DNA from 2 places in the Paenibacillus sp. FSL H3-0286 genome. Region 2 is predicted to be linked to the other one. Evidence: a T-box and tRNA genes for the amino acid it is inferred to sense, from the RefSeq annotation. Region 2 holds a T-box; the other holds one or more tRNA genes.

Region 1 (4,398 bases), 170 kb from region 2:
TGCCCGGTGCTGGAAGGTTAAGGGGAGTGGTTAGGGGTAACCCGAAGCTATGAACCGAAGCCCCAGTAAACGGCGGCCGTAACTATAACGGTCCTAAGGTAGCGAAATTCCTTGTCAGGTAAATTCTGACCCGCACGAATGGCGTAACGACTTGGGCGCTGTCTCAACGAGAGATCCGGTGAAATTTTAATACCTGTGAAGATGCAGGTTACCCGCGACAAGACGGAAAGACCCCATGGAGCTTTACTGCAGCTTGATATTGAATTTGGGTACGATCTGTACAGGATAGGTGGGAGCCGTAGAAATCGGAGCGCAAGCTTCGGTGGAGGCGCCGTTGGGATACCACCCTGATCGTATCTAGGTTCTAACCTAGTGCCCTTATCGGGTACGGGGACCGTGTCAGGCGGGCAGTTTGACTGGGGCGGTCGCCTCCTAAAGAGTAACGGAGGCGTTCCAAGGTTCCCTCAGAATGGTTGGAAATCATTCGCAGAGTGCAAAGGCATAAGGGAGCTTGACTGCGAGACCTACAAGTCGAGCAGGGACGAAAGTCGGACTTAGTGATCCGGTGGTACCGCATGGAAGGGCCATCGCTCAACGGATAAAAGCTACCCTGGGGATAACAGGCTTATCTCCCCCAAGAGTCCACATCGACGGGGAGGTTTGGCACCTCGATGTCGGCTCATCGCATCCTGGGGCTGAAGTAGGTCCCAAGGGTTGGGCTGTTCGCCCATTAAAGCGGTACGCGAGCTGGGTTCAGAACGTCGTGAGACAGTTCGGTCCCTATCTGTCGTGGGCGCAGGAAATTTGAGAGGAGCTGTCCTTAGTACGAGAGGACCGGGATGGACGTACCGCTGGTGCACCAGTTGTTCCGCCAGGAGCATGGCTGGGTAGCTACGTACGGACGGGATAAGCGCTGAAAGCATCTAAGCGTGAAGCCCCCCTCAAGATGAGATTTCCCAATTAGTAAGACCCCTTGAAGACGACGAGGTAGATAGGTTGGAGGTGGAAGTGCAGCAATGCATGGAGCTGACCAATACTAATCGGTCGAGGGCTTATCCTATACTTAGAATGCAAATTCGTTTCGGATTCAGTTTTCAGGCATCAAGCCTGGTATGAATATTCCCTGATAGCTCAGTTGGTAGAGCACTCGACTGTTAATCGAGTTGTCACAGGTTCGAGTCCTGTTCGGGGAGCCATATGGAGAGGTGTCCGAGTTTGGCCGAAGGAGCACGATTGGAAATCGTGTAGGCGCCACAAGCGTCTCGAGGGTTCGAATCCCTCTCTCTCCGCCACAAATTTTTAATTAGTATGGCCCGTTGGTCAAGGGGTTAAGACACCTCCCTTTCACGGAGGTAACATGGGTTCGAATCCCATACGGGTCACCAAATTTTCACTTGATTTATCCTAGTGGACTTTGGTACAATAACAATTGTTGTTTATGGAGGCTTAGCTCAGCTGGGAGAGCATCTGCCTTACAAGCAGAGGGTCGGGGGTTCGATCCCCTCAGCCTCCACCATAACACTTTCTTACTGACGCGGGGTGGAGCAGCCCGGTAGCTCGTCGGGCTCATAACCCGAAGGCCGCAGGTTCAAATCCTGCCCCCGCAACCAATTAACTTAAGCAATTATATCTTTTGGAACCGTGGTGTAGTTGGCCTAACATGCCTGCCTGTCACGCAGGAGATCGCGGGTTCGAATCCCGTCGGTTCCGCCATTTTCATCATGGCTCGGTAGCTCAGTCGGTAGAGCAGAGGACTGAAAATCCTCGTGTCGGCGGTTCGATTCCGTCCCGAGCCACCATTTATCATCACAAAAGAATGAGTGCCATGCCGGTGTAGCTCAATTGGTAGAGCAACTGACTTGTAATCAGTAGGTTGGGGGTTCAAGTCCTCTCGCCGGCACCATCCTTGGAGGATTAGCGAAGTGGCCAAACGCATCAGACTGTAAATCTGCTCACGTGAGTGTTCGGTGGTTCGAATCCATCATCCTCCACCAGTTTTTAGGGGCATAGTTTAAAGGTAGAACAACGGTCTCCAAAACCGTTGGTGTGGGTTCAATTCCTGCTGCCCCTGCCAAGTTCTTTCTAAAGTTTAATATGGCGGCCGTGGCGAAGGGGTTAACGCACCGGATTGTGGTTCCGGCATTCGTGGGTTCGAGACCCATCGGCCGCCCCATTTACTTTAAAATGAATAATGGCAACAATATCAACTTAATATGGCGACTGTGGCGAAGGGGTTAACGCACCGGATTGTGGTTCCGGCATTCGTGGGTTCGAGACCCATCAGTCGCCCCATTTTACTTTAAAATGTTATTGGGGATTAGCCAAGCGGTAAGGCAACGGACTTTGACTCCGTCACTCATAGGTTCGAATCCTATATCCCCAGCCATTTTATGCGGACGTGGCTCAGCGGTAGAGCATCGCCTTGCCAAGGCGAGGGTCGCGGGTTCGATTCCCGTCGTCCGCTCCAAGTTTTCATGGCGCCATAGCCAAGTGGTAAGGCAAAGCTCTGCAAAAGCTTTATCCCCAGTTCAAATCTGGGTGGCGCCTCCATTTAGTTCATATGTGCCGGCGTGGCGGAATGGCAGACGCGCTCGACTCAAAATCGAGTGGGAAACCGTGGAGGTTCGAGTCCTCTCGCCGGTATCTTAAAAAGGTTTGTAAGATTGCTTATAAAAGCATTCTTACAAACCTTTTTTCTTTATGTTCTTGGGTTTACAGCATTAAGCCGTTGAAATAGAGAAACTCTCTATTCAACGGCTTTTTTAATCTGATTAGTGATTAACCTGATTGATTATTAATGCGGAATGCTCGCGGAGTAAGACCTATTTCTCGTTTGAACATATTGCAGAATTGGGCATCGTTCACAAAACCTGCAGCAGCGGATACTTCAGAGATTTGCATCTGAGTATGACGTAATAGAGATTTTGCATAATCCAGGCGTTTTAACAGCAAATACCGCAGGGGTGAAGACCCGAAACGTTCTTTAAATAGATGGCGAAAACGATCGTAACTATATCCGGACATTTCTGATAGTGTTTCGACGGACAATTTATGGCGATAATGCTCATTCATATAATTAAGGACATATTGTACTCGATCTTCTGTTGGGGATTGATATCCAGAGGCACTAAGAAGCCTCATAAGATGGACGGTAATCTCGCTCATTTGTAGGTTTAGAAGCTCAGAGAATCCGTCTTGCTTGCGTGTAAACTCTGCTTTCATTCGCAGCAGGATTTGAAGAACGGTCTGATCTTTATCATCTTCATATACGCCGAGCAGATTACTCATATTAGGGTGTTCCGAGTGGAAGCCTACAAATAATACATTTGCATCCTCACGGTGGTGCTCGTCATGTTTATGATTGGGTGGCACAAGCGCGAAAGAAGAGGAGCGAAAATGGTAACTTCGTGGGCCAACATTGGTTGTCCCTACCCCCTGTAAATAATAGACTAGTTCGTAGCATTCATGCTGGTGTGGAGGGATATAAGTATTTAGCTCATGTGTGGCACTTACAATATATAGAACACGATCCATGATGATCCTCCAATACTTATGTTTTAGCCGAATCGTACAAAACTATGACCGAAATCATATAATTATTTTTAATAATATTTGTTATGATCGTATCAATAAATCCGAAAGTTCGCAACCTGACTGGCCATCTCGTTCGGAAATAAAGCGGATTATTAATAATAATGGTATTTTTATTGCTATTTTTGAGCCTAAACGTTAAATTTATTACTTTTAATGATACTTTATTTGGAAAAAAGAGAATTTCCATTTAAACCGTGAATTATACAATGGGTGAAGATGGGATTCTGCGGATTACTAACCAACTAAAATTAGGGGTGGAATAGAGTAATGAATAAAAAAGTTCTTTCTTTGTTGTTATTAATGGTGATGGTTCTGGTCACAGCATGTGGGAATAACACGTCCAATAACGGTTCTTCTGCGAATACTGGATCAAACGCTGCTGAGGGTGGAGAAACAGGTGCAGGGGATAAACTCAAGGTTGTATTGCTGATTCCGGGGACACTTGGGGATAAATCATTTTTTGATTCCGCTAATAACGGCTTGCAAAAGGTTAAGGATGAACTTGGTGCAGTAACAAAGGTTGTTGAAATGGGCGTTGATAAAACGAAATGGGAGCCTACATTTAACGATATCGCTTCCGAGGATTGGGATGTAATTATTTCTGGCGGTTCTGAAATTACAGAGATGTTTAATGCAACGGCAGAATTGTATCCAGACAAAAAATTCATTAATTATGATACCGACATCGATGAAGCACCAGATAACATGTACAACATGTCTTATGCGACAAATGAAGTATCTTTCTTGGCAGGTGCCGTAGCAGCATTAGCTACACAATCGGATATGCCGAATGCTACCCCTGAG
Region 2 (4,398 bases):
GTAGATCCTGTCGTTGCTTCTGACCCTAAACTGGCCGGAGCCGTTATGCTGGCTACGATTTTAGGCTCACAAGCTCCTGATGCCGATACCGCATTAAGACTAAAGGACAATGCAATATATATTCGTAATCACCGGGGAATCACACACTCCTTGCCTTTTCTAATTTTGTGGCCCGCTCTGATTGCCCTAGTCTTAGGGCCTCTGTTTGGATTTACTGATTTGGCAGCTTTAAGCCATGTTGCACTCTGGGGTTTCATAGGCGTAGGCGTGCACGTCTTCTCTGATCTGTTTAACACCTATGGAACCCAGGCCGCCCGTCCATTTACTGAGAAATGGATTGCCTGGAATATCATCCACATTTTCGATCCATTTATTTTTGGCAGCCATATCGCAGCTATTCTACTCTGGATCACTGGGATTGTGCCGCCCAAACCTTTATTTATTACGCTTTATGCCTGTACCATTCTTTATTATATTTGGAGAACAATTGTTCATGCCCGCCTTACACGAAACATCAAGCTTAAAGATATACACCATAATGCTGGTGAACGTTATATTGTAATCCCTACAATTTCACTTAAACGCTGGAACGTAGTTAAAGTGAAAAAAGACGGCAGCTATGACGTTGGACAGCTACTGAACAACCGCCTGGAATGGTTCAAACATGCGGTCTGCTCGAATCATCCCGCTGTGGAAATATCCAAGTCGCATCCAGATATTCAGTCCTTTCTATATTTCACCTCTTATGCGGTTGCCGAAGTGGAGGAGCTTCCTTCAGGATATATGGTGCGCTGGGGAGACGTTCGTTATTTACACCGCAAACAATACCCTTTTGTGGCTGTATTAGTTATGGATAACCAATATAAACCTTTAAATACTTATGTAGGCTGGCTTAGCAGTGATAAGCTCGACAAACGATTTTCCATCGACCCTGGTTCTCTACGATGAAACTGTAGACTTACTGAGAGATCTATTCTATAATCACAAAAAATCCCGGAGTATTTTATAATACTCCGGGATTCATTTTAGCAGACACGGAAAGGAAGGCTCTTAATGGGTAAAGGACTCTCACTTTGGTTCGCTTGTTCTTCTATTCTTATTCTCACTGCCGCTTCAATCGCGATCAGCTATAGCTTCTGGCTGGCACTTCTGCTTGGTTTTCTTTGCGTAATGAATATTGGCTGGGGATTTATCCTCAAAGCCAGAATTAGACGCAAACAGGAAAGCTTAAGCTCTGACTAAGATTAACGAGCTGGCAGAAAGCCCATCCGCTCTTTTACGCCATTCAACGTCTCAGCTGCAACAATACGTGCACGTTCAGCACCTTCAGCAAGAATATCAGTGATCGCACCTGAACTGCGAATTTCATGATATCTTTGTTGCAAAGGCTCAAGTGTGGATACAACCACTTCCCCAAGATCCTTCTTAAAGCCACCATACATTTGTCCTTCATAACGATCGGCAATTTGCTGGAGGGACATCCCAGAACATTCCGAGTAAATACTCATCAAGTTACTAATCTCTGGCTTGTTAGCCGGATCAAAGATCACTTCACGTCCAGAATCAGTCGTTGCGCGGCTGATTTTTTTACGGATCACATCCGGCGAATCCAACAGGGCAATATAGCTGCCTGCATTCGGGCTGCTCTTGCTCATTTTTTTAGTGCCATCATCCAGAGACATAATGCGTGCGCCCACTTCAGGGATATACGGTTCAGGAATCGTAAAGAATTCGCCAAAACGGTTATTGAATCGGCCCGCTAAATCACGGGTCAACTCCAAGTGCTGCTTCTGATCTTCACCTACTGGCACAAGATCCGCATTATAAACAAGAATATCTGCTGCCATTAAAGAAGGATATACGAATAGGCCCGCGCCAACTGAATCCTTACCTGATGATTTATCTTTGAACTGTGTCATACGCTCAAGCTCGCCCATTGCCGTTAGCGTAGTCATGATCCAGCCCAATTCCGCATGCTGAGGCACATGAGACTGCATATATACATTCGAACGCACAGGATCAATTCCTGCCGCGATAAAGAGTGCAGCTACAGCTTCAGACTGCTCACGCAGTGCCGCAGGATCTTGAGCAACGGTGATCGCATGCATATCGACAACCATAAAGAAACATTGATGATCGTCTTGCAGCTTCACAAAATTTTTCAGCGCTCCGATATAGTTACCCAAAGTTAGAGAACCGCTCGGTTGTATGCCTGACATTACTTTTTTCAACATAATATAGACCTCCGTTAGATGTAATTTCCGATTTCCGAGAACGCAAAAAAAGCCTCATCCGCAAGGGACGTGAGACCGTGGTGCCACCCTTATTCGCTGCTTAACCTTTGTATAGTCAAAGGGAAACAGCCTTAGTCTTCCGTTAACGGGGAAGATCCGGCCGGTCTACTAGGGCATCTTGCTCCCGTTCAAGCGCGGCGCTCAGGGGTCCATTCATCAGGAGTGTCCTACCGGTTCGCATCAACCACCGGCTTTCTGAAGGTGCATTTCCTGTCTACTTGTCCCCGTCATCACATTCTCATCATAATTTAATGCCTTCATCATAGAACCATAAAGAGAAGTTGTCAAATCACTTAACCACTTCCGCATAAATCTGTTATGATAAGGTTATCCATGTTCTATTCGATTACAGTTACGATAAAGGAGCATATCTCATGAAACAGGTGACCAAAGGGCAGTGGGGCGGTTATGATACTTATATTTTGCACAGCCGCGAACTGGAAGTCACGCTTTTGCCGCGACTAGGAAACAACGTGATTTCATTGTTTGATGTAAAGGAACAACGGGAAATTCTGCGGCGGCCTGATGAAAGCGATCAAGCTTTCTTTATGCAAAAACCTTACCATTTTGGCATCCCGCTCTTAATTCCACCCGGAAGAATTCGTAAAGGAAAATTTCAATTCGAGGGTACAAGTTATCAATTTGACCAGAATACCGCTGGTGACAATCATATCCATGGTCTACACCGGACTCAATCCTGGTGTGTCAGCGATATTGAAGAAGACGAGGACGGTTGTGCAGTCACTACTGAATTCCTTACTGAAGATGATCCGCACTGGATGGAGCAATTTCCCATTCCACTCAAATTCGAAATGACATTCAGGCTTCAGGATGCCCGGCTCAGCCAGACTTTAAAGGTTACAAATCTCGGCGATCACCGTATTCCCTTTGGGATCGGTTATCACACCTGGTTTATGATCGATGGAGAACCTGAACGCTGGAATCTCAAGCTGCCCGTAAACAGCATTTATGAACTAAACGATGAATTGCTCCCTAGCGGCAATCTAATTCCACTTGGTGATCTAGATTCACTAAACTCTGGAATCAACCTCCAGGGAACTAATTTTGATACTGCTCTACGTATTGGTGACAAGCAGCCCGTAGAAGCCTTGCTATTACGCGATGATGGTTATGGTCTTCGTTATACAGCTGACGAGAATCATTTCCGTCACTGGGTCCTGTATACCAAAGGACCGGCCGATCAATTTCTGTGCATCGAACCTTACACCTGGCTCCCGGATGCTCCTAACGTTTCAGATGACCCTTCCTTCACGGGCTTGCTGAAGGTAGAACCAGGTCAAAGTCTTGAGCTGTCCACTATGCTGGAAATGATCTATCCCGAGAATTAAAGCAGATATACATTATATCGGTCTTCCCTTGCGTTTACGTAAGAGAAGGCCGATTTTTTGTGCGAGCTTAGTTATTTAGGCTTTCCTACCCTTACTTTTAATCGACTAATAATTACCATCCTTAAAACCTTTCGATAGCATGCATGAATTAGCCTCTTAGCGCTCATACTATCTTCACAACGGGCGAAGGAGGTGACACACATGGGTCAAGCAGGTCAAGGTCGTAGCAGCCGTTCCAATAACCTTGTAGTTCCTCAAGCAAATGCAGCGTTGCAACAATTGAAATATGAAGCAGCACAAGAGCTTGGAGTAACGATCCCAGCTGACGGTTATTACGGGAACTACACTTCCCGCGAAACTGGTTCTTTGGGAGGTTACATCACTAAACGTCTAGTACAACTGGCAGAACAACAACTGTCCGGTCGTCAGTAACATCGTTATCTTAAGTGTTTTATCCGGCAGAGGTCTTAAAAAGCCTATTGCCGACTAGCTTTCAAACCTCTCACACTTCTTCCAGAAGCTGTGGGAGGTTTTTCTAATTTATAGCCTATAATCCCAGCTGCAAACAATTTTTATGTAAAACGTTTAACTTAAAAATTGATCAGCACTCTCGGCGTAAGCATTACGGGGAGATCGAATCATCAGATTCGCCATATTATAATTAGACTCCAGCGTAGCATCTACGATTAGCTTTCCCTGTCTTATAGCGAACTCATAGCTGATCTCACCATAAGTCCAACGGCGTTTGTATTTCA

The links. The T-box of region 2 lies ahead of trpS (tryptophan--tRNA ligase). A T-box ahead of a tRNA ligase gene usually reads a tRNA of that ligase, here a tRNA-Trp.
Region 1: it encodes a tRNA-Trp, which carries the amino acid that the T-box ahead of trpS (tryptophan--tRNA ligase) is inferred to sense. The anticodon was not compared.

Annotation. Positions count from the first base shown of each region.
Region 1 covers NZ_CP150285.1:6,164,369-6,168,766, reverse strand. Annotated here, with positions in the region: rRNA gene MHB37_RS27485 (23S ribosomal RNA) at 1-1,060, shown strand, start outside; tRNA gene MHB37_RS27480 (tRNA-Asn) at 1,121-1,196, shown strand; tRNA gene MHB37_RS27475 (tRNA-Ser) at 1,200-1,292, shown strand; tRNA gene MHB37_RS27470 (tRNA-Glu) at 1,311-1,385, shown strand; tRNA gene MHB37_RS27465 (tRNA-Val) at 1,441-1,516, shown strand; tRNA gene MHB37_RS27460 (tRNA-Met) at 1,534-1,610, shown strand; tRNA gene MHB37_RS27455 (tRNA-Asp) at 1,636-1,713, shown strand; tRNA gene MHB37_RS27450 (tRNA-Phe) at 1,724-1,799, shown strand; tRNA gene MHB37_RS27445 (tRNA-Thr) at 1,828-1,903, shown strand; tRNA gene MHB37_RS27440 (tRNA-Tyr) at 1,909-1,994, shown strand; tRNA gene MHB37_RS27435 (tRNA-Trp) at 2,001-2,074, shown strand; tRNA gene MHB37_RS27430 (tRNA-His) at 2,098-2,173, shown strand; tRNA gene MHB37_RS27425 (tRNA-His) at 2,217-2,292, shown strand; tRNA gene MHB37_RS27420 (tRNA-Gln) at 2,312-2,386, shown strand; tRNA gene MHB37_RS27415 (tRNA-Gly) at 2,393-2,467, shown strand; tRNA gene MHB37_RS27410 (tRNA-Cys) at 2,477-2,550, shown strand; tRNA gene MHB37_RS27405 (tRNA-Leu) at 2,565-2,643, shown strand; gene MHB37_RS27400 (AraC family transcriptional regulator) at 2,779-3,534, opposite strand; gene MHB37_RS27395 (BMP family ABC transporter substrate-binding protein) at 3,862-4,398, shown strand, end outside.
Region 2 covers NZ_CP150285.1:5,997,757-6,002,154, forward strand. Annotated here, with positions in the region: gene MHB37_RS26765 (metal-dependent hydrolase) at 1-948, shown strand, start outside; gene MHB37_RS26770 (hypothetical protein) at 1,054-1,242, shown strand; gene trpS (tryptophan--tRNA ligase) at 1,245-2,231, opposite strand; T-box leader at 2,295-2,534, opposite strand; gene MHB37_RS26780 (aldose 1-epimerase) at 2,669-3,643, shown strand; gene MHB37_RS26785 (alpha/beta-type small acid-soluble spore protein) at 3,845-4,075, shown strand; gene MHB37_RS26790 (O-methyltransferase) at 4,229-4,398, opposite strand, start outside.